DNA from 3 places in the Buttiauxella sp. AC038 genome. Region 1 is predicted to be linked to each of the others. Evidence: predicted binding sites of a transcription regulator. Region 1 holds the regulator's gene; each other region holds the start of a gene.
What was found. The regulator Fur, encoded in region 1, represses iron uptake genes when iron is present. The targets are predictions, from matches to a motif close to ATAATAATGAGAACNACTATCAA.
Positions count from the first base shown of each region.

Region 2: the regulator Fur is predicted to act here: its motif matches at 3,907-3,929, upstream of AC0IXI_RS10350 (TonB-dependent siderophore receptor).
Region 3: the regulator Fur is predicted to act here: its motif matches at 1,779-1,801, upstream of sodA (superoxide dismutase [Mn]).

Region 1 is NZ_CEEDCQ010000001.1:3,628,788-3,636,111, reverse strand. Features, by position in the region: gene glnS (glutamine--tRNA ligase) at 1-1,393, shown strand, start outside; gene chiP (chitoporin ChiP) at 1,866-3,263, shown strand; gene chiQ (ChiQ/YbfN family lipoprotein) at 3,311-3,643, shown strand; gene fur (ferric iron uptake transcriptional regulator) at 3,734-4,186, opposite strand; gene fldA (flavodoxin FldA) at 4,531-5,061, opposite strand; gene ybfE (LexA regulated protein) at 5,213-5,494, opposite strand; gene ybfF (esterase) at 5,630-6,406, opposite strand; gene seqA (replication initiation negative regulator SeqA) at 6,589-7,137, shown strand; gene pgm (phosphoglucomutase (alpha-D-glucose-1,6-bisphosphate-dependent)) at 7,163-7,324, shown strand, end outside.
Region 2 is NZ_CEEDCQ010000001.1:2,168,315-2,175,638, reverse strand. Features, by position in the region: gene AC0IXI_RS10365 (hypothetical protein) at 1-443, shown strand, start outside; gene AC0IXI_RS10360 (serine/threonine protein kinase) at 484-1,869, shown strand; gene AC0IXI_RS10355 (alpha,alpha-trehalase) at 2,006-3,718, shown strand; gene AC0IXI_RS10350 (TonB-dependent siderophore receptor) at 4,023-6,200, shown strand; gene AC0IXI_RS10345 (amino acid permease) at 6,283-7,324, opposite strand, start outside.
Region 3 is NZ_CEEDCQ010000001.1:287,209-294,532, reverse strand. Features, by position in the region: gene AC0IXI_RS01380 (TRAP transporter large permease) at 1-33, opposite strand, end outside; gene AC0IXI_RS01375 (TRAP transporter small permease) at 26-538, opposite strand; gene AC0IXI_RS01370 (TRAP transporter substrate-binding protein) at 556-1,539, opposite strand; gene sodA (superoxide dismutase [Mn]) at 2,005-2,625, shown strand; gene yiiM (6-hydroxyaminopurine reductase) at 2,696-3,370, shown strand; gene cspE (transcription antiterminator/RNA stability regulator CspE) at 3,435-3,647, opposite strand; gene AC0IXI_RS01350 (hypothetical protein) at 3,917-4,255, opposite strand; gene AC0IXI_RS01345 (hypothetical protein) at 4,270-4,539, opposite strand; gene AC0IXI_RS01340 (DUF3053 domain-containing protein) at 4,697-5,407, opposite strand; guanidine-I (ykkC/yxkD leader) riboswitch at 5,723-5,817, shown strand; gene AC0IXI_RS01335 (putative urea ABC transporter substrate-binding protein) at 5,878-6,933, shown strand; gene AC0IXI_RS01330 (ABC transporter permease) at 6,948-7,324, shown strand, end outside.

The sequences.
Region 1 (7,324 bases):
TTGGTCTGGCAACGTGCGTTATTCTTCAGATTATTTCGATCAGTTGTTCAACTATGCGGTTGAGCTGATCAATAAAGGTCTGGCGTATGTTGACGAACTGACTCCGGAGCAGATTCGTGAATATCGCGGCTCATTGACTTCGCCTGGGAAAAACAGCCCATATCGCGACCGTACGGTTGAAGAGAACCTCGCGCTGTTCGAGAAGATGCGTAACGGTGAGTTCGCTGAAGGGACTGCGTGCCTGCGTGCGAAAATCGATATGGCTTCGCCATTTATCGTGATGCGTGATCCGGTGATTTATCGTATTAAATTTGCCGAACACCACCAGACTGGTAATAAGTGGTGCATCTACCCAATGTACGACTTCACCCACTGCATTTCCGATGCGCTGGAAGGCATTACACACTCGCTTTGTACGCTGGAATTCCAGGACAACCGTCGTTTGTACGACTGGGTGTTGGATAACATCACAATTCCTGCGCATCCGCGTCAGTACGAGTTCTCTCGCCTGAATCTCGAGTACGCCATCATGTCTAAGCGTAAGCTTAACCTGCTGGTGACTGAGAAGGTTGTAGAGGGTTGGGATGACCCACGTATGCCGACCATCTCTGGTCTGCGTCGTCGTGGTTATACCGCCGCTTCTATTCGCGAGTTCTGTAAGCGCATTGGTGTGACTAAGCAAGACAACACCGTTGAAATGGCATCTCTGGAATCTTGTATTCGTGATGACCTGAATGAGAACGCACCACGCGCTATGGCTGTTCTCGACCCGGTTAAAGTTATCATCGAAAACTTCCCTCAGGGTGAAGTTGAAATGGTAACGATGCCTAACCATCCTAACAAACCAGAGATGGGTAGCCGTCAGGTGCCGTTTAGCCGTGAGATCTATATCGATCGTGCTGACTTCCGTGAAGAAGCCAACAAGCAATATAAGCGTCTGGTGTTGGGCAAAGAAGTACGCCTGCGTAATGCATATGTGATTAAAGCCGATCGCGTTGAGAAAGATGATGCAGGGAATATCACCACGCTGCATTGCTCCTACGATCCGGACACATTAAGCAAAGACCCAGCTGATGGCCGTAAAGTTAAAGGTGTGATTCATTGGGTGAGTGCAGAACATGCATTGCCTGTTGAGATTCGCCTTTATGACCGCCTTTTCAGTGTTGCAAACCCAGGGGCTGCAGAAGATTTCCTTGCAACGATTAACCCGGAATCACTGGTTATCAAACAAGGCTTCGTCGAACCAAGTCTGCAAAATGCCGAAAAAGGCAAAGCGTATCAGTTCGAGCGCGAAGGTTATTTTTGCCTGGACAGCCGTTATGCAACTGCCGAAAAACTGGTATTTAACCGTACCGTTGGCTTGCGTGATACTTGGGCGAAAATGGGCGAATAGTCCCTTTTTACTAGGTCAATATCTGACAAAAACGCCGCAAATTGCGGCGTTTTTTTTCGCTTTATAATCATTTGCTTAAATATATCTTCACATTCGCGTTGCGAATTAATGTTATTTACACTTCTTCCTCTCTACTTTTTATGGTCAACCTCGGAACATTAAAAATTCTTATTTTAATTATGTGAGCGCTCTCATATGGAGTTTTGTATTTTATAAATAGTAATTATCAAGATAAAACTCTTGTGTCGTTATTTGTTACAAATGCTCATAAATTATGTGCTCTCTGTCATAATATCGGAATGAACTCTTACAAAGTCATTGATAATTCGCGTCGCGAAAAATAGTCTTAAGGGCAGCAGTAATGCGGGCAAATATTCATAACCGCTTTAGCCGTTAGGCATTTTTACTTTTTTTCGCCATAAGGCGTCTTTTAACGTCCGGCGATTATTGATACGTCAAAGAGGAATAATATATGCGTACGTTTAGTGGCAAACGTAGTGCACTGGCGCTTGCAATTGCAGGTGTCACGGCTCTTTCAGGACTTGTAGTCATCCCTCAGGCAAGCGCAGCAGGCTTTGTTGATGACTCGACTCTGACCGGTGGTGTTTATTACTGGCAGCGTGAGCGTGACCGTAAAGATGTTACGACTGATAAATATGAAACTAACCTTGCGCATTCCACCTGGAACGCCAACCTGGACTTCCAGTCTGGTTTCGCCGCTGACATGTTCGGTCTGGATATTGCGGCCTTTACTGCTATCGAAATGGCAGAAAATGGTAACAGCGGTCACCCGAACGAAATCGCATTCTCCTCTGTAAACAAAGCTTACGACGAAGATTACTCAGGTGATAAGAGCGGTATTAGCCTCTATAAAGCCGCAGCTAAATTCAAATACGGCCCGGTTTGGGCACGTGGCGGTTACATTCAGCCAACCGGGCAAACCTTGCTCGCACCACACTGGAGCTTCATGCCTGGTACTTACCAGGGCGCTGAAGCCGGTGCAAACTTTGATTACGGCGATTCTGGTGCGCTGAGCTTCTCCTACATGTGGACCAACGAGTACAAAGCTCCATGGCACCTGGAAATGGACAAGTTCTATCAGAACGACAAAAAAACCAAAGTTGAATATTTACACTCTCTTGGCGCGAAGTATGACTTCAAAAATGATTTCATTCTCGAAGCGGCATTTGGGCAGGCTGAAGGCTACGTTGATCAGTATTTCACCAAAGCAAGCTATAAGTTTGATATCGCGGGCAGCCCGTTAACAACCAGCTACCAGTTCTACGGTACGCGTGACAAAGTTTCAGATGGCAGCGTTAACGATCTGTACGACGGCACTGCATGGTTGCAGGCATTGACTCTCGGATACAGAGTGGGTCAGGTTGATTTGCGTCTTGAAGGAACTATTGTTAAGGCCGATGGCCAGCAAGGTTACTTCCTGCAGCGTATGACCCCAACTTATGCATCTTCAAACGGTCGTCTTGATGTGTGGTGGGATAACCGCTCTGACTTCAACGCCAACGGTGAAAAAGCAGTATTTGCAGGCGCGATGTATGACCTGAGCAATTGGAACCTGGCAGGTTGGGCAGTGGGTGCTTCTTATGTGTACGCATGGGATGCTAAACCAAGCTCTAAACCAACCACTGACGGTTACTACGATGCTGATAATCGCCTGAAAGAATCTGCGTACAGCCTTGATGCGTTGTACACCGTTCAGGATGGTCGTGCGAAAGGCACGCTGTTCAAACTGCACTTCACTCAGTACGACAACCATTCAGACATCCCAAGCTGGGGCGGTGGTTACGGCAACATCTTCCAGGATGAGCGCGACGTGAAATTCATCGTCATCGCACCGTTCACCATCTTCTGATTCGAATCCGGGCGTGAAAACGCCCGGTTTTCTTAAGGATATCAAACATGAAAAAAATCGTTCTGACTGTGGTGATGGCGTTAGGTTTAAGTGCGTGTGCGCAGCAACAACCTAAAACGGCTCCGGAAGACACAAAACTAAAACAAGCGTATAGCGCCTGTATTAACACCGCAGAAGGCAATCCGGATAAAATTCAGGCCTGCCAAAGCGTATTGAATGTGTTGGCTCAGGATAAGGAACACCAGGAGTTTGCGAAGAAAGAAACGGTTCGTACCCTGGATTACCAGAACTGCATTCAGGCAACACGTACCGGTAATGACCAGGCCGTGAAAGCAAAATGCGATAAAATCTGGCAAGAGATCCGCGCCAACAATAAGTAATCGCTGTATTCAGGCAATAAAAAAACCGATGAGCTTCCTCACCGGTTTTTTTATTGCCTGACACCCAACTCTGGGTGCCGGAGGTGCAGATTACTTTTCGCTGATTTCGTGTGCGTTTTCGTCGGTACGGCAATCACCTTCAGCACAATGACCATAAAGGTACAGGCTGTGGTTAGTCAGACGAATACCATGACGTGATGCGATTTCACGCTGACGGGCTTCGATTGAATCATCGCTGAATTCAATTACTTTGCCGCAGTCCAGGCAAATCAGGTGGTCATGGTGATGCTGCTGTGTCAGTTCGAATACGGATTTGCCGCCTTCGAAGTTATGGCGCGTCACAATGCCTGCATCATCAAACTGGTTTAGTACACGATAAACGGTGGCGAGACCAATCTCTTCGCCCATATCAATCAGACGTTTATATAAGTCTTCCGCACTGACGTGGTGGTTCACCGGCCCCTGCAGCACTTCAAGGATTTTTAATCGAGGAAGCGTGACTTTCAGGCCGGCCTTCTTTAATGCGGTATTATTGTCAGTCATGCGGAAATTGTCCTGTTGCTTAACGATTCGCTCGGAGTCAGGGTGAGCGTTAAGATGAATGCGTCTCATTATAGAACTGCCCCTTCTAAATGGGAACCGCAAGTATTATGCATAACCAAGTTAAAAAATTGCGGTTGAGTCGCGATTTGATGGCCTTGATAGCTATTTGTCAGGAGTTCATTGTACAGGGACAAGCTGAAAAGTTAAAAATTTGTAGCAATTATTTTAATCGGAAATAACTATCAATGTGGCGAAACCCAATAGTCTCGCCACATTGATGCCCATCGCCCTTGAATATGCAGGTTTATTGCCAGCCTGCATCTTAAAGTAGCCAGGGTTTAGAATCAGGCGTTGATGATATCAGCCAGGTTGAGCTCATCAGAAACTTGTTTAACCCATTTCTGAACGCGTTCAGCAGTCAGTTCTGGTTGACGGTCTTCGTCAATCGCCAGGCCAACAAAGTGGTCATCGTCTGCAAGACCTTTAGATGCTTCGAAATGGTAACCCGCAGTCGGCCAGTGACCGACGATAGCTGCACCGCGCGGCTCAATGATGTCGCGGATAGTGCCTAATGCGTCACAGAAGTATTCTGCGTAGTCTTCCTGGTCACCGCAACCAAACAACGCTACCAGTTTGCCATTGAAATCAACTTCTTCCAGAGTTGGGAAGAAATCGTCCCAATCACACTGGGCTTCGCCGTAGTACCAGGTTGGAATGCCGAGAAGCAGAATGTCGAAGCCTTCCAGGTCTTCTTTGCTGCTCTTAGCAATGTCATGCACCTCAGCAACATCTTTACCGAGCTGTTTTTGAATCATTTTCGCGATATTTTCGGTGTTACCAGTGTCGCTGCCGAAAAAAATGCCTACGATTGCCATGAGTAAAATAACCTCTTGATACTTAATGGTATGGTGGCTGCTATTTGGCCACAGATAGGGCAATCATAGCAGAACACTTCGTGGTGCGGAAACTGCTATCGCCCCGGTGTGCACAGACTGCAAAATCGCATACCAGGACATAGCACTAAAACTAACTGAGATGTTGCTTCAGTTGTTCGAGAAGTATCTCTTCAATCAATTCACTACGACTGATATTGCGCGCTTCAGCCAGCTGATTGAGAGCATCTACCGCATCGTTATTGAGCTTTAGCTCCACTCGCTTCAGGCCGCGTACTTTATCGCGCTTGAGTTGGTTGCGTTTGTTGATACGCAATTGCTCATCACGCGTTAGCGGATTGGTTTTTGGTCGCCCCGGGCGACGCTCGTCCGCGAACAGATCTAATGTAGTACGGTCCGTTTGTTCTTTTGCCATGATTAGACTACTGACAGGGAATTCAGGTGGCACGGAGCGGGGTGCTCTGGCGCAATTTAGCGCGCAATCATACATCAGCATGGCTTGCGCGCCAACGCGTTAGCCACATCTTGCGGCCAGTCGGTTTGTTTTTAATCAGTTTGCCGCTGTTGTGTCGATAAAACGATGGATTGCGCGCAAAACAGCATCAGGTTTTTCTGCGTGAACCCAGTGTCCGGCACCTGCAACCACATGAGCACGCGCCTGAGGGAACTGTGAAAGCAACTGGCTACGATGCGATTCATTGACATAAGGAGATGCGCCGCCGCGAATAAATAGCGAGGGTTCATTCCATGCAGGAATGTTTTCCCAGCCGACAATATTCTCATATTGCTCCCACAGCACCGGCACGTTGAATTTCCATTCGCCATCGGCAAAGGATTTTAGCAAGAACTGAATAACACCTTCTTCATCAAGATGCTCGCGCATCACGGTCGCGGCCTGCTGCCGTGTTTTAACGCAAGCGGCGCTGACGGCATTTATTGCAGTGAAAATTTCATCGTGGCGGCGCACCTGATAATCCACCGGTGCAATATCAATCAGTACTAATTTGTCGATACGCTCTGGGGCAATCGCCGTCAAAGCCATCGCCACTTTGCCACCCATTGAATGGCCAATAATAATGGCTTTCTCAAAGTCATATTCATCGAGCGTTTCGACGACATCCTGCGCCATAGCAGGGTAGTTCATCTCAGAGCTTTGTGGTGATAAACCGTGGTTGCGCAGATCGATTTGCAGCAACGTATGATCCTGCCCAAGGTCACGGGCCAGCACGCCCAGGTTATCAAGGCTACCAAAAAGACCGTGAATAAGGACGATGGGGGAATTACTAGTCGATTGTTGCGCAGTTTGCAGGCGAGCATTCAATTTCATGGCAAAGTTCTTTTTTTACTTCGTGCGGTTAGGGTATCATAACGGCATCCTGCCGCACTGCCGCAAATTTCCAGTTTAGTCTGACTTTGTGGTGTGACAAAAGCTTGGCTCTACCCGAGGTTGGGATTTGTCCTTATAATCCCAATTACTTGCATTCAGAAAAGATATCGCACTGGATTAAGATGAAAACAATTGAAGTTGATGACGAGCTCTATCGCTATATTGCCAGCCACACGCAGCACATTGGTGAAAGCGCGTCCGATATTTTACGGCGCATGTTGAAATTTACCGCCGGCCAAACCCCAGCTACACCTGCAATTACCGGCCAGACAGGCGCAACTGCTGCACCTGCTCCGGAAGCCAAACCCGTAAATAAAGCACGCGATCGCGTTCGTGCGGTTCGTGAATTATTGCTGTCCGATGAATATGCGGAGCAAAAGAAAGCGGTTAACCGTTTCATGATGGTGCTTTCAACTCTGTATACACTTGATGCTCAAGCTTTTGGTGAAGCGACTGAATCGCTGCATGGTCGTACACGTGTCTATTTTGCAGGTAATGAACAGACGTTGCTGCAAAATGGAAACCAGACCAAACCTAAGCATGTTCCAGGAACGCCATACTGGGTTATTACTAACACCAATACTGGCCGTAAATGCAGCATGGTCGAACACATCATGCAATCAATGCAGTTCCCGGCGGAATTGATTGAAAAGGTTTGCGGCACAATTTAACACCTCGCGTCAGAAGGAAAGGCCAATGGCTAACCACCCTCGTGCAGGACAACCGGCACAACAGAGCGATTTGATTAACGTAGCCCAACTGACGGCTCAGTATTATGTACTGAAGCCCGAAGTGGGGAATAGCGAACATGCGGTGAAGTTCGGAACATCCGGTCACCGTGGTAGTGCGGCACGTCAA
Region 2 (7,324 bases), 1.5 Mb from region 1:
GGAAATGTGAAAACGGCGGCTGGCTGAATGGCCGTAGTGAAATCATTCAAAGCGGTATTCACGGTGAAAAACGCAATGAGATGACCTTCGTGCATGGTTTCCCGGTCAGTGGACTGAGCGCCGATGCGGGTTCTGACAGCCTGCTTATCACCAGCCTGAACAATGAACGCATGGTCGTCAGTAATGAACACGCGCCGCAGAGCTGGATGATTTTGCCCTATAACTCCGAGCTAAATGGCTGGCAAGCCACCGGAACCGTGGCTGTTGAAGTTCCGCGTGAAATGACGGTTGATGAGGCTGGAATCCAGGCGCGTTTAAACCAAGTACGCAAAGTATGGTCGGCATTGCTTGCGCCAGATACACCTATTACCTTGCTGTTGATTGACTCCCTGCGTCCGCAATTGCGTGATCCGGCGGTGGGCGCATGGCGCACCCAGAAATAACCTGTGAACATTCGTCGATTTCGTGCAGAGAAAGGCCATCATGACTGATAAAGATTACGAACAAGAACTTCCCGATGCTCTGCCACCAGGTTTCCGTTTCGACGAGTTTGAAATTCAGAAAGTGACTGAGTCCACCAACACCAGCGTGGTTTATAAAGCGTGGGATCATCAACTCGAACGACCGGTAACTATCAATGAGTTTATGCCGCGTGCGCTGACCATACGTAGCGACAATATGCAGCTGGTTTTGCGCAGTAAACAAGATAGCCAGGCATTCAGCTCGGGTATGAATCGTTTTGTGCAGTCGGCTCGTCAGCTTGCGCAATTCAACCACCCAAACCTGCTTCAGGTTTTAAGCTTCTGGACGCAAAACGAAACCGCTTATGCGGCAACACGTTACTCCAGCGGTATGACGCTTGCCGAACTTCATCAACAACATCCTGAAATCATCAACGATGCCTGGTTACGCAGGATATTGCCGATGCTGTGCGGGGCGCTGGCAACATTGCACGACGAAGGATTTATTCATCGTGATTTGTCCCTGCGCAGTATTCAAATTCAGGACAACGGAGCGCCGCTGCTACTTAATGCAGGTGCTCCACTGCGCGCCAATTCAGAAAACAGCGACGAGATTAAAACGCCGCTTAATCCTGGTTTTGCCCCGCTGGAACAGTACGCTGACGATCTCGAAAACCAACTAGGGCCGTGGACTGATATCTATGCACTCGGCGCCATTCTTTATACGTTGATAACAGGCACCTGCCCTCCAGCCAGTGTTACCCGCACGATTCAGGACCCTTGCGTTAAGCTCGCGAAGAATCGCCCTGAAGGCTATTCCCAGAGTTTGTTGCAGGCCGTCGATCACGCCCTGGCGCTAAAACCTGAAGACCGCCCGCAATCTATTGCTGAATTTGCAGCCCTTGCCGAGATTCCGATGAGCGGTATCAATGGCCTCGCATCGCTAAAACAACCAGGGACCATGTTGGTTGCTCTGGAAGATGCAGAGATTACCCCGCTGTCTCCTTTACGCAAACGCTACAAATTGCCACTACAGATAGCGGCCAGTGTGTTGGTCGGCGTGGCTGTAGGTGCGGTTATTTTTGGTGGCCATTTCTCGACAACACCGACTTCCGAGACAGCTAAACTTGAGTCACCCGCGGTACAAAAAGTCCAGGCGGTGGCAACTCCAGCTGCTCTCCCCGCCACTGAGGGTATGCTGGCGCGCGTTTATGTCCGCATGAATGACGGTGAAGAGTTGAATGTGAATGGCAAAACAGAAAAAATCACGCCGGGGGCCAATGGTTATGGTTTCCTGCAACTGCCTGCCGGAAAATATCAGATTACCCTGCGTGATAATAACCAGACGCGAAACATGACGTTGTCTGTGGAAAAAGCAGGAACATGGTTGATTAATCCGCAAGGGTAAGAGCCAGTGCCACCGGTAAATTATCTGCTTTCCTTTAATATGCGACATGGCACCTGGTACTGCCCGCAAATTCGTCTAAGGTTTTCATAGGGTTGATCGCTAAAACTTCACGCGATCATGAAAAGGAGAACAATAGATGATAAATCCTGCTTTGCGCCGTCCTCGTAGTTTATTGCTTGCGATTCAAATAGCTATCGGTTGTGCGTTCGTCGCTTTTACCTTGCCCGCTTCGGCGGCTGACGAACAACAACCGCAGCCCCAGCCACCAGATGTGCTCCTTGGCCCGTTATTTACCGATGTCCAGACTGCAAAATTATTCCCTGACCAAAAGACATTTGCAGATGCGGTTCCTAATAACGATCCGTTAATGATCCTTGCGGACTACCGCATGCAGCGCAATCAATCTGGCTTCGATTTACGTCATTTTGTGAATGTGAACTTCACCTTGCCGCGCGAGGGTGAAAAATATGTTCCACCTGAAGGACAGACGCTGCGTGAACATATCGATAGCCTGTGGCCGGTGCTAACGCGCACCACAGATAGCGTTGATAAATGGGACTCGTTGCTGCCGCTACCTAAGCCGTATGTCGTACCCGGTGGGCGTTTCCGCGAAGTTTATTATTGGGACAGCTATTTCACCATGCTTGGGCTTGCAGAAAGCGGTCACTGGGACAAAGTGCAGGATATGGTGGACAACTTTGCCCATGAAATTGATGCCTGGGGGCATATTCCCAATGGCAACCGCAGTTATTATCTAAGCCGTTCGCAACCACCGTTCTTTGCCTTTATGGTCAAACTGTTGGCCAGCCATAATGGTGATGAAACCTACATCACTTACCTGCCGCAATTGAAAAAAGAGTACGCCTACTGGATGCAGGGCAGCGATACGCTGCAAGCGGGTTCTGAAAACCTGCGCGTGGTGAAACTTAAAGATGGTTCAGTCCTGAACCGCTATTGGGATGACAGAGATACGCCACGTACAGAATCTTATCTGGATGATGTGACTACCGCGAAGAACAACCCGAATCGCCCGGCAACAGAAATCTATCGTGATTTGCGTGCCGCTGCCGCCTCGGGCTGGGATTTCAGCTCTCGCTGGATGGATAACCCAGAACAACTTGGTTCGATTCGCACCACCTCAATCGTGCCGGTGGATTTAAACGCCCTGTTATTCCAGATGGAAAAAACGCTGGCGCACGCCAGCACTGTAGCGAAAGACACCAGTGCAGCAACGCAATACCAGCAACTGGCAGATGCTCGCCAGAAAGCTATGGAAGCGCATTTGTGGAATAGCAAACAGGGCTGGTATGCCGATTACGATCTCAAAAATAATGCTGTTCGTTCTCAGTTGACCGCCGCCGCACTGTTCCCGCTTTATGTGCATGCGGCCTCGAAAGAGCGCGCGGACAAAATGGCAACCATCACCCGTGCGCAACTGCTGAAAGCCGGTGGGCTTGCGACAACCAATCTGAAAACGGGCCAGCAGTGGGATGCCCCAAATGGCTGGGCTCCCTTGCAATGGGTAGCCACCGAAGGGCTGCAGAACTATGGGCATAAAGATTTAGCCATGGAAGTCACCTGGCGCTTCCTCACCAATGTGCAGCATACCTACAACCGCGAACAGAAACTGGTTGAAAAGTATGATGTATCCAGCACGGGTACGGGCGGTGGTGGCGGAGAATATCCTCTCCAGGATGGTTTTGGCTGGACCAACGGCGTGACGCTGAAAATGCTCGATTTGTTATGCGGTAAAGAGAAGCCCTGCGATTCCACACCGGATAAATTGCCTTCAGCAACACCGGGGCCTGTGACTGAAACTACGAAACCTACTGCGGCCTCAACCCAGTAACGTCGTTCCAACGGCCTCACTCCCTCCTTCTCCTTCTCTCAAGGAGAAGGAGTAAAAATTCTCCCACCACCGATTCCCCTTAGACCCTCTCCCATGGAAAGGGTCGTACTCCTCTGTAAAAACACCAATATTTTCATGGGTTTTAATTCTCTACCTGCCAATATTTGCACTTGCTTACACAAACAATAACAATAATAATTCGCATTCCTATTCGTTATAAGATCGCCTGAATTTATACCAACCTCTCCGACACAGATCGGCCCTTCAGGTGATAACAAAAAGACATTCTCGGGAAAATAATAAAATGAAACTGGCATTTACCGTAAAGCGTTCCGCTTTACTCTGCGCGCTTGCTCTTGCTGCTCCAACCTACGCGATGGCGGAAGATACCGTTATTGTGACCGACACACTGACAGAAACCTCCACCAGCCCAACTCAGGGTTACAGCGCGACGGTTAGTCGTGGTGCTACTAAAACTGATGAGCCGTTAATCACTACCGGTCAGTCGGTGTCTGTCGTGACTCGTCAACAAATTGATGATCAGGGTGCATTATCTGTAAACAGCGCGCTCAACTACACACCGGGTGCTTTCACTGGTTTTGCTGGTGGTGCAACTCGTTATGACACTGTCGCACTGCGCGGTTTCCACGGCGGTGATGTGAATAACATCTTCCTTGATGGCTTGCGCCTGATGAGTGACGGCGGCAGCTACAACGTGGTGCAGGTTGATCCATGGTTCCTTGAGCGTATTGACGTTATCAAAGGGCCTTCTTCAGCTCTTTACGGACAAACCATTCCTGGCGGACTGGTAATGGAGACCTCAAAGCGACCGCAGTTCATTGAGGAAGGCCACGTTCGCGCCATGTACGGTAACAACAATACCACCGGCACCGCATTCGACTATACCAATGCGATTAACGATGAATGGGCCTGGCGCCTCATCGGTATGACAAAAAATAGTGATACCCAGTATGAGAAAACCCGTGAAGAACGCTATGCCATCTCCCCGTCTGTGTTATGGCAGCCGAGCGAAAATACCTCATTGGTGATGCGTGCATACCTGGAAAAAGATCCTTCAGGTGGCTTCCACGGATCGGTTCCGGCAGATGGTAGTCTCTATTCGTCTACTGGCCGTAAACTCAGCACCGGCTTCTCTGATGTAGAACCGGGCAATGACGAATTCAAACGCCACCAGCAGATTTACAGTTACGAGTTCGCTCATAGCTTTAATGACACTTGGGCGTTCCGCTCCAACGCCAGCTACACCCACTCAAACGTGGGCCTCAAGCAGGCTTACCAGATTGGCTGGGCAGATGCCGCGCACGACGAATTGATGCGTTATTACAGCGGTGAAACCTCGTCTCTCGACGCTTACGCCATCGATAACCAACTGGAAGCAGATTTCGCAACCGGCGAACTGGACCACAAAGTGGTGCTTGGCGGGGAGTTCCATAAATACACCAATAACCTGTCTGACGATTCTGCTTATACCACCAACCTAAACCCATGGACGGGCGAGTCCGGTGGACCTGGCGGTTTCTACTATTACGATCCGCGTGACCCGACTTACTCCACTATCAACCAGGGTCTGTTGACCAAAGCAGGTAAGCGTCAGTACGAACAAACCGGCGTCTATTTACAAGATGATATGAAGTGGAATCAGTGGCATATGACACTCTCTGGTCGTTACGACCATATGGTGACCAAAAGCCATATCGTGGCTGAAGCCATTGACAGTGACGTGACAGATAACCGCACCGATGATCATTTCAGCGGACGTGCCTCCCTGCTGTATGCGTTCAACAACGGGGTTTCTCCTTACGTCAGTTACAGCCAGGCAATTACACCGCAGGTTCTGCCTGATGCTGAAGGCAAATTGCTGAAGCCGACCACTGCCGAGCAGTACGAAGCGGGTGTGAAATATCAGCCAGCTGGCACAGTAGATATGTATACCGTTGCGCTGTACGACCTGACACAAAAAGATGTCGGTAACCGTGTAGTTCAGGGCAGCTATTTTGAGCCAGCAGGTAAAGTTCATTCGCAGGGCGTTGAGCTGGAAGCGCGTTCGCAGTGGAATCAGCGTTTCTCAACCATCGCTGGTTACACGTACAACAAAGTACGCTTTAAAGATGCAATCGACGGTAACGACGGCAACACGCCGTATGTGACGCCTGACCAAATGGCAAGCTTGTGGGGAATGTTCAAAGCCGACTTAGGTATCAGTCTGGGTGCTGGTGTACGCTACATTGGCAAGCAATGGGCAGATAACGAGAATACCCTGCGTGTACCTTCTGTCACTCTGCTTGATGCGATGGTACGTGCCGATATGGGTGCGTGGACGCCATCTTTGAAAGGGGCTTTCGTACAAGTTAATGCCACCAACCTGACAGGCCGTGATTACGTTGCGGGCTGTTACGGTACCGGCTATTGCTACTGGGGTGCAGAGCGTTCTGTTATTGCAACCGTGGGATATGATTTTTAAGTTTTGTTAACTCCAGTGTCGGATGTCGCTTCGCTAATCCGACCTGCGAAACATAGATACGGCCCCGTTTGGGGCCGTTTTTCTATGGCTGACGTGTTATCGCGACCTCACCTGCGAGCGGTGAAGCTGGCTTTCCCTGCTGCTGTTCCAGTGCGATTTGTGCAAGCGGTGTATCCGCTTCGTAACGCGCTCTGGCATCCAGCCCTTTCTCATATTTGTTGTATTTCCACCAGGCGTAGCCCAGGAAGATAACCAACCCACCGACGTTATAAAACACGATAGTCATAATGCTGGCACCGGTCGGGAATGTGGATGCAATAAACCCGACGGTGAAAATGACTATCAACACACTCACAATGGTGATCCCCTGCATCCGTGTGCCCATACGGAAATCACGATTGACCTCATCGTATTTCATACGCAGGTTCAGGTAGGCAAGCATGATAAACAGCGGCGGTAACATTGACGCGGCAGCGGTCATATTAATAAGCGTGTTCATCAACTCCTGTACGCTACCCGAACCCACGGTTGGGATAAGCATCAATGGGATAACAATCAGGAACTGAATCCACGCTGCACGAGTCGGTACGCCATGCTGGTTAAGACGCACGGTTTTCTCACCAAAAATACCTTTTGGAATTTCGGTAAAGAAGATTTTCACAGGAGCAGCAGTCCACATCAGCAGTGAGCCAAACATCGCAGTAAAGGAGACAATCCCGACAAAGCGGTTCATCAGCGACGTTGGCAAGCCAAAGTGATTCGCCAGCCCTTCAAATACCTGCACCGTACCGCCGGTGTAATGCAAATCAGCTTTATGAACAAAGACGTTAATCAGCAGTGAGGAGACGGTATAAAGGCCACCGATGAATAAACCAGACAAAATGATCACTTTAACAAAGGCTTTGCTGCCGCCTTTTACGTCATTGACGTACACCGCAACCGACTCAGCACCACCTGCGGCCTGGAAAATCCACGCGATAATACCGAGGAATGCCCAGCTAAACTGCGGTGTAATCGCCTGCACGTTGATTGGGTCAGCCGGTTCGACGCCACCAATCACGGCAGCCCCTGCAAGAATGATGTAGGAGAACGTAAGGAGAAGCATCAGCGTGGAGGTGACTGAG
Region 3 (7,324 bases), 3.3 Mb from region 1:
CAGCGTGAAAGATGCAAGGATTGGATCAATCATGTTGATTCTCCATGGTAGTGCTGGAATCCATCTCTGTATTCATTGCTTTGCACAAATCCAGAATGTTCATCAGGCTGTAAGCAATAATCAGAATGCCCGCGACTGGCAGAGCGTAATAGATTTTCCCCATGGGAATACCTAGCGCCGGTGAGATTTGTAGCATCGATATTGAGGATATTTTCAGGCCACCGATAATCAGTACCCAAATGGAGAAGGCCGCGAAGGTCAACTGCAGCACAATCATCCACCAGCGGCGAACGGCTGGGGACACTTTGTCGACTAATATTGTCAGGCTAATATGCTGATTCTTCCCGGCAACGTAGGCCATTCCCAGCATTGAAAGCCATACCAGTGAAAAGCGTAAAAGTTCTTCTGAGGTGGTGCTTGGCACGCCAACAATATAACGGCTAATCACCTGCCAACAGGCAATACACACCATCGTTGCCAGCAACAGACAACAAATACTGCCAAGGATTTGATCGAGTATCTTTCTTAACGTATCCATAATCCGATCCTGTAAAATTAGTGTTTTGCTGATTGAATATTTTGATACAGCGAATAGAGAGCAGGCTTATCTTTCAGCCCCTCATAAATTGGCTGTACAGCGTCCTGGAAGGGTTTTTTGTCGATTTCAAAGAACTCCACCTTGAAGTCTTTCATCGCTTGTTGTCGGGTTTTTTCGATTTCCTTATCCCAGGCTGCTTTCTCAAACTCAATCGATGCTTTTACTGCTGCTTTAACAATTTTTTGCTGTTCAGGTGTCAGCTTTTCCAGGGTTAAAGAGCTCATTAACAGAATGTCGGGGATGCGGGTGTGCATATCGTAGGTGTAGTAGCGGGCAACTTCGCCGTGACGGGCGATAGTCAGAGCAAATTCGTTGTTCTCGGCTCCATCCAGAATGCCCTGTTGAAGAGAGGTATAAACTTCAGCCTGACTCATCGCGATAGGTGATGCACCCAGCAGCTTAAGCGTGCGAATAGCAGTGTCACTTTGCATGACGCGGATTTTTTTGCCGCGAAGATCTTCTATCTTACGGATGGGCCCCTTGCTCATATAAAAGTTGCGGGCGCCTGAGTCATACCAGCCGATGCCGAAAAAACCCTGTGCGACAGTAGACTGATAAACTGGCTCCATCACATCAGCGTTATCCATTACTTTGTAATATTCTTCAATATCAGCAAACAGATACGGCAGGGAAAACACGCCATACATAGGGGAGAAGCTTTCCATCAAACCGGATGAAACTTTGGTGATATCGACAACCCCAACCTGTGTCAGTTCTACCAGTTCTCGTTCACCTCCAAGCTGAGCGTCGGGAAAGTAAATAACCTTCACTTCACCAGCGGTTTTCTCTTCGATTTGTTTTCCCAAAAAATGAAGCGCGTCTTTAACTGGCTGGCTGTTTTCAGCATAGGCAAGGCGTAGGACGGTTTCAGCGTTAGACCTAAAAGCCAGAGTAGCTAAACAGCATAAAAGTAGAGTATTCACTGTCCGTGATATGTTCATAACTCCCTCGTGATGATTATGGTTTTTCCTGGAGCGAAAATACGAGGATAAGCCGATCAACACCTTGTGGATTTTGCCAGAACGAGGAGAAAGGTGGCGCTGTGAGAAAGATTTTGAAAGCGTGTTTCACATTTCAGGATTTTCAGCATTTTACGCTGGGAGGCAGGCGCATCAACGTTCAAACCATTATTTTATTCAGATAGATAACGAAAAGTTATAACCATGCTAAAAGTACGGCATTGATAATCATTTTCAATATCATTTAATTAACTATAATGAACCAACTGATTACGCGGCGTTAACAGCTTGTTCGCCGTTCGATAATATCCCTTAGACCTTCGAGTTACAGGAAGGCGGCAAGTGAACGAATCCCGATGATCTTAGTAAACTAATGATTCGGATGAGTGAACGCAGCCAACGCATCTGCAGCTTGAAGGGGGACGGGTATAAATGGAGATGATGAATATGAGTTATACACTGCCATCCCTGCCTTACGCATACGACGCCCTGGAACCACATTTCGACAAACAAACGATGGAAATCCATCACAGCAAACACCACCAGGCGTACGTAAACAACGCGAATGCAGCGCTGGAGTCTCTGCCAGAGTTCGCAAGCCTGCCAGTTGAAGAGCTGATCACTAAACTGGATCAACTGCCAGCAGACAAGAAAACCGTTCTGCGTAACAACGCAGGCGGCCACGCTAACCACAGCTTCTTCTGGAAAGGCCTGAAAACTGGCACCACCCTGCAAGGTGACCTGAAGGCAGCCATCGAGCGTGACTTCGGTAGCGTTGATAACTTCAAAGCAGAATTTGAGAAAGCAGCAGCAACTCGCTTTGGTTCAGGCTGGGCGTGGCTGGTACTGAAAGGCGACAAACTGGCTGTGGTTTCTACCGCAAACCAGGACAGCCCACTGATGGGCGAAGCTGTTTCTGGCGTTTCCGGTTTCCCAATCGTGGGCCTGGACGTTTGGGAACACGCTTACTACCTGAAATTCCAAAACCGTCGCCCTGACTACATCAAAGCATTCTGGGATGTAGTGAACTGGGACGAAGCAGCAGCACGTTTTGCCGCTAAAAAATAAGTTGCATTGCAGCTGACGAGAGGCGAGCCTGATGGCTCGCTTTTTTTATGTCTGTTGCAGGGAGGTTCAGATGCACTATTCGCTAAACGTTTATATCGGCAAAATTCGTGAATATCAGGGCAGTAGGCCGAGTGCTATTGCCAAATATCAGGTCGATGGTGAACTTAAACTCACCGAACTGGGCCTTGAAGGCGATCAGCAGGCTGAAAAAGTCATTCATGGCGGGCCGGATCGCGCGTTATGCCACTACCCACGTGAACATTATCTTCACTGGGCGCGTGAATTCCCCGAACAAGCTGAGCTTTTTACCGCTCCTGCCTACGGTGAAAACTTATCGACCGAAGGCCTGACAGAAAAAGATGTCTATATCGGCGATATTTTCCGTTGGGGAGAAGCACTGATTCAGGTCACGCAGCCGCGCTCACCCTGCTTCAAGCTGAATTACCATTTTGGCATTAGCGATATGTCTTCTTTGATGCAGGAAACGGGTTATTGCGGCTGGCTTTATCGGGTCGTAATGGCGGGAAATGTATCGACGGAATCACCGCTTGAGCTGGTTTCTCGCGTTAGTGATGTGACGGTCGCAGAAGCGATTGCGACAGCATGGCATATGCCATTTGATGATGAGCAGTATCACCGGTTACTTTCGGCTGCAGGGCTATCCGTGAGCTGGACGCGAACTATGCAGAAACGGCGTCTGCTAGGGAAGATCGAAGATAATTCCCGGAGATTGTTTGGGAAATAAACCCCAGATACGAAAAAACCCGCCGAAGCGGGTTTTAAAATTCTTAGCTTTGCTAACGTTAACCTTACAGGTTAGTTACGTTACCAGCAGCTGGGCCTTTAGCACCACTTTCGATGGTGAAAGACACTTTCTGGCCTTCGTCCAGAGACTTGTAGCCATCAATCTGGATAGCAGAGAAGTGTACGAACACGTCTTTTGAGCCATCGTCAGGAGTGATGAAGCCGAAGCCTTTGTCAGAGTTGAACCATTTTACGAGACCAGTCATTTTGTTAGACATAGATATTACCTTTTAAATTAAATTTGCCTTCCGGCGCAATTGGAATGTATTACAGATTTTTTAAAGCGATAAAGGAAGGTAGATCACGTCGAAGGGTATCTATGATAACTCTTTGAGGACTGCGCTACTAAACTGCTTAAGGGTCTGTGCTTCAAACCGATGAATGCATTAACTCATATAACAGTAGTGAATAACAAGGTTTATTTTAGCCGTCCGCAGGGCTGGAGCTCAGGCCATCTGCGGTCTGGAAACTCAGAGTAGCGGTAAACTCAGTAAATAACATTGTGGCGATAGAGCGCCGATTCGAAATCTTCCTTCATGCTTGCATAGAGTAAAATGCCGATTTCAGAATGGTTGCTGTCGTCATAAAAACAACGATACTCATTTTCCACATCCAGCCACTCACGAATCCTGACACCTTTGTCCGCGAGAGTACCGTTTATACGATATCGGGTTGGGTCCTCTGAAATAGCCGCAACCGAACGTAATAACAGCGATTCAATGAATGTTCCAGCAGCCTCAACACCGATAAATTGTGACTTAAAGAATTCAATATCCTGCAGGCTTTTCACCGCAGTTTCGGTAAGTACAATGTGGTGTTCCTTCACTTTATACTCCCTGTTTATTTCCTTGCAGTACGGAGTCGTTGGAGGGCAGCTTCAGGCGAAACCGTTTTCCCTTCTGTCACTTCGTGCTTGGCCTTCATCACCAGTTTTAATAGCGCGTTGCTCTGGCGTTCGCGTAAACGCTCAGCCTCTTCCAACTGGCGCTCAGCGGCTGTCTGAACAAAGAGTTCCGCGACACCGTTTTTCGTGACGTAAACGCCGCCCTCAAAAAGCTCAGGGTTGCTTAACCCTTCTCGGGCAGTCTTTTGGGACATTGTATTTGGCATGAGAACTCCTCATAACGGACAGTTAATGACGAGTTTATGAACAGCATCAGGCGGTGTCAAATTTATGACAAATTTGTACCTTGGGCAGGAATTAAGTGCGGATGGGGAATGCTAAAGAGGGAGAATATTCCCCGCCTTGCGACGGGGAAAACAGCAATTACTGCATTGAAGTTTGAGCAGCAGAATATGCCTGCATAAATGCCTGATGCTGTGAAGCCAGCGGAGCAATCAGCGAGTTGTACTGGCTTGCCTGCTGTGAGGTTGGGAACTGAATGCCACCAGCAGTAAAGCCAACTTGAGTGCCCTGCTGCTGGATGAAGTTACCCACTTGCACCAGTTGTGCTGTGAAAGTTTGTGCCGCAGGGATCAGTGGAGCCATTGCGTCTGCCGGAGCAGTAACCACTTTCTGATAAACCTTGTCGTAAACAACTTTCAAATCGTCAGGCTGCTTTAAGGTGGAACGAGCGCTGTCTGCCTGCATTTTGGCATTCTGCACCTGTTGGCCCAACACGTTCAGTGAACCGTTAGCCTGGCTCAGAGGTTCACGCTGAGTCATATAATCTTGTGGTACACGAATGCTGTTTACGCTATCGGCGACTGGCTCCATGCCGTCATCCATTGCCTGGTTTACCTGTTGGGCAAAGCCATACAAAATCGCGTAATCAGAAACCAGCGGACCGAATTGTTTTTTCTGATCCGTTGTCAGCGTTGGCAGGCGTTCACCGCTGCGCATCGCTGTGTTTTGTAAGAAATCGATAAACGCTTTACGTTGATCGCCTTCTTTATCAAAACAGCCACTCAGACTCACCACCATTAAAATTGCCGCAAGCGGCGCAAACCAGCGTGACCAGGACTTACCTGTCGCCATCTTTTCTACTCCTTCACCATTCAATGCAAATACGCAAATGCGCACCCAATAATGCTGCTAAGGATAGTCCAACCTGACTTTGCAAGATACCCTTTCACAACAATCTCTTTCAGGCATATTTGCGCTGAAATGGTGCATTTTCATACGCCACCCTGCACCTTATTGGCACATCTCCCTTCAACTGTGCACACCCATAAACGTACGTTAATCCTCTGTTATAAATAGATAAATCAACTATTTTTCATACCTGGCATTCATCTTGCTGATATCTGGATGCAGGGGTGATACGGGCAACCGATGTCGCCATACAATTTGGTAATGGATCACTAGGGTTCCGGTCGAAAGATGCTGGTCCGAGAGTGGTCGACCGCCCTCTGGCGGTTACACGGCGGGACAAAAGCCCGGGAGGATAAGCGACCATTGAGCGCCGCCCTCCTGCACCTTTTTCCGCAACCGTCAGAGGAACCACCATGCTTAAAGCTTGCCACCGTGGAATCTTGTTTGCCGCACTCGCGCTGTTTAGTGTCAGCAGCTTTGCCGCAAAACCCTCGTTTAAACTCTGCTGGTCTATCTACGCAGGCTGGATGCCATGGGATTACGCCCAACAAAGCGGCATCGTCAAAAAGTGGGCCGATAAATACGGCATCGATATTAAGTTCGTGCAGGTTAACGACTATATCGAATCAGTAAACCAATACACCGCGGGAGGGTTTGACGGCTGCACCATGACCAACATGGACGCGCTCACCATTCCGGCCGCAGGCGGCGTAGATAGCACCGCGCTGATTATTGGCGACTACTCCAACGGTAATGACGGCATCCTCTCTAAATCCGCAAAATCTGTTGCCGAATTAAAAGGCCAGCCCGTTAACCTGGTCGAGCTTTCTGTTTCCCACTATTTACTGGCTCGCGCTCTGGAAAAATCGGGCCTGAGCGAGCGTGATGTGAAAGTGGTGAATACCGCCGATGCGGATCTGGTCGCCGCGTTTACCACTCCGGAAGTGAAGTCCATCGTCACCTGGAACCCGCTGTTGGCCGAAGCGCAAAAACAACCGAACGCCAAATTACTGTTCTCTTCCGCGCAAATCCCCGGCGAAATTCTCGACTTGTTAGTGGTCAACACCGCAACCCTGAAAGCCCACCCTGAGCTTGGCAAAGCACTGACCGGCGCGTGGTTTGAAACGCTGAAAGTGATGCTGGGGGAATCAGAAACCGCCAAAACCGCACGTACCCAAATGGGCCAGGCCGCAGGCACAGATTTAGCTGGGTTTGATGCCCAACTTGCTGCCACACACCTGTTCAGCGACCCGAAACTGGCACTCGATTTCACTGACAGCCCACAACTGAAAACCACCATGCAGATGGTTGCCGAATTCTCCTTTAAACACGGTTTATTGGGTGACGCCGCGCCGTCCGCCGACGTGGTAGGCGTTGCAACACCTGCCGGGAATTGGGGCGACACCAACAACACCAAACTGCGCTTCACTGATGAGTTCCTTCGCCTCGTCGTAAGCAACGCGCTCTAAACCTGAGGTGCCCTATGCGCAAAATTATTAACTACCAACCCCAGCCAATGACTCGTGTGCTGATGGGCGCCCTGCCATTAGTTGCGATGATCTTCTTCTATCTGGTGGCATCTGATGCACGTCTTGCGGCAAACAGCTACGACAAGCTATTGCCAGGATTTGATGCGATGTGGGCAGCCATCGACCGCATGGCATTCACGCCAAGCCCGCGTACCGGAGAATATCTGTTCTGGACGGACAGTGCGGCAAGCCTGCTTCGCCTTCTGGTCGGCGTGGGGCTGAGTGCATTTCTGGCGCTAATTTTTGGCCTGTTTTGCGGGGCGCTGCCAGTTGTGCGTTCGGTGCTTTCACCGCTGATTACCCTGATAGCGCTGGTCCCACCGCTGGCGAT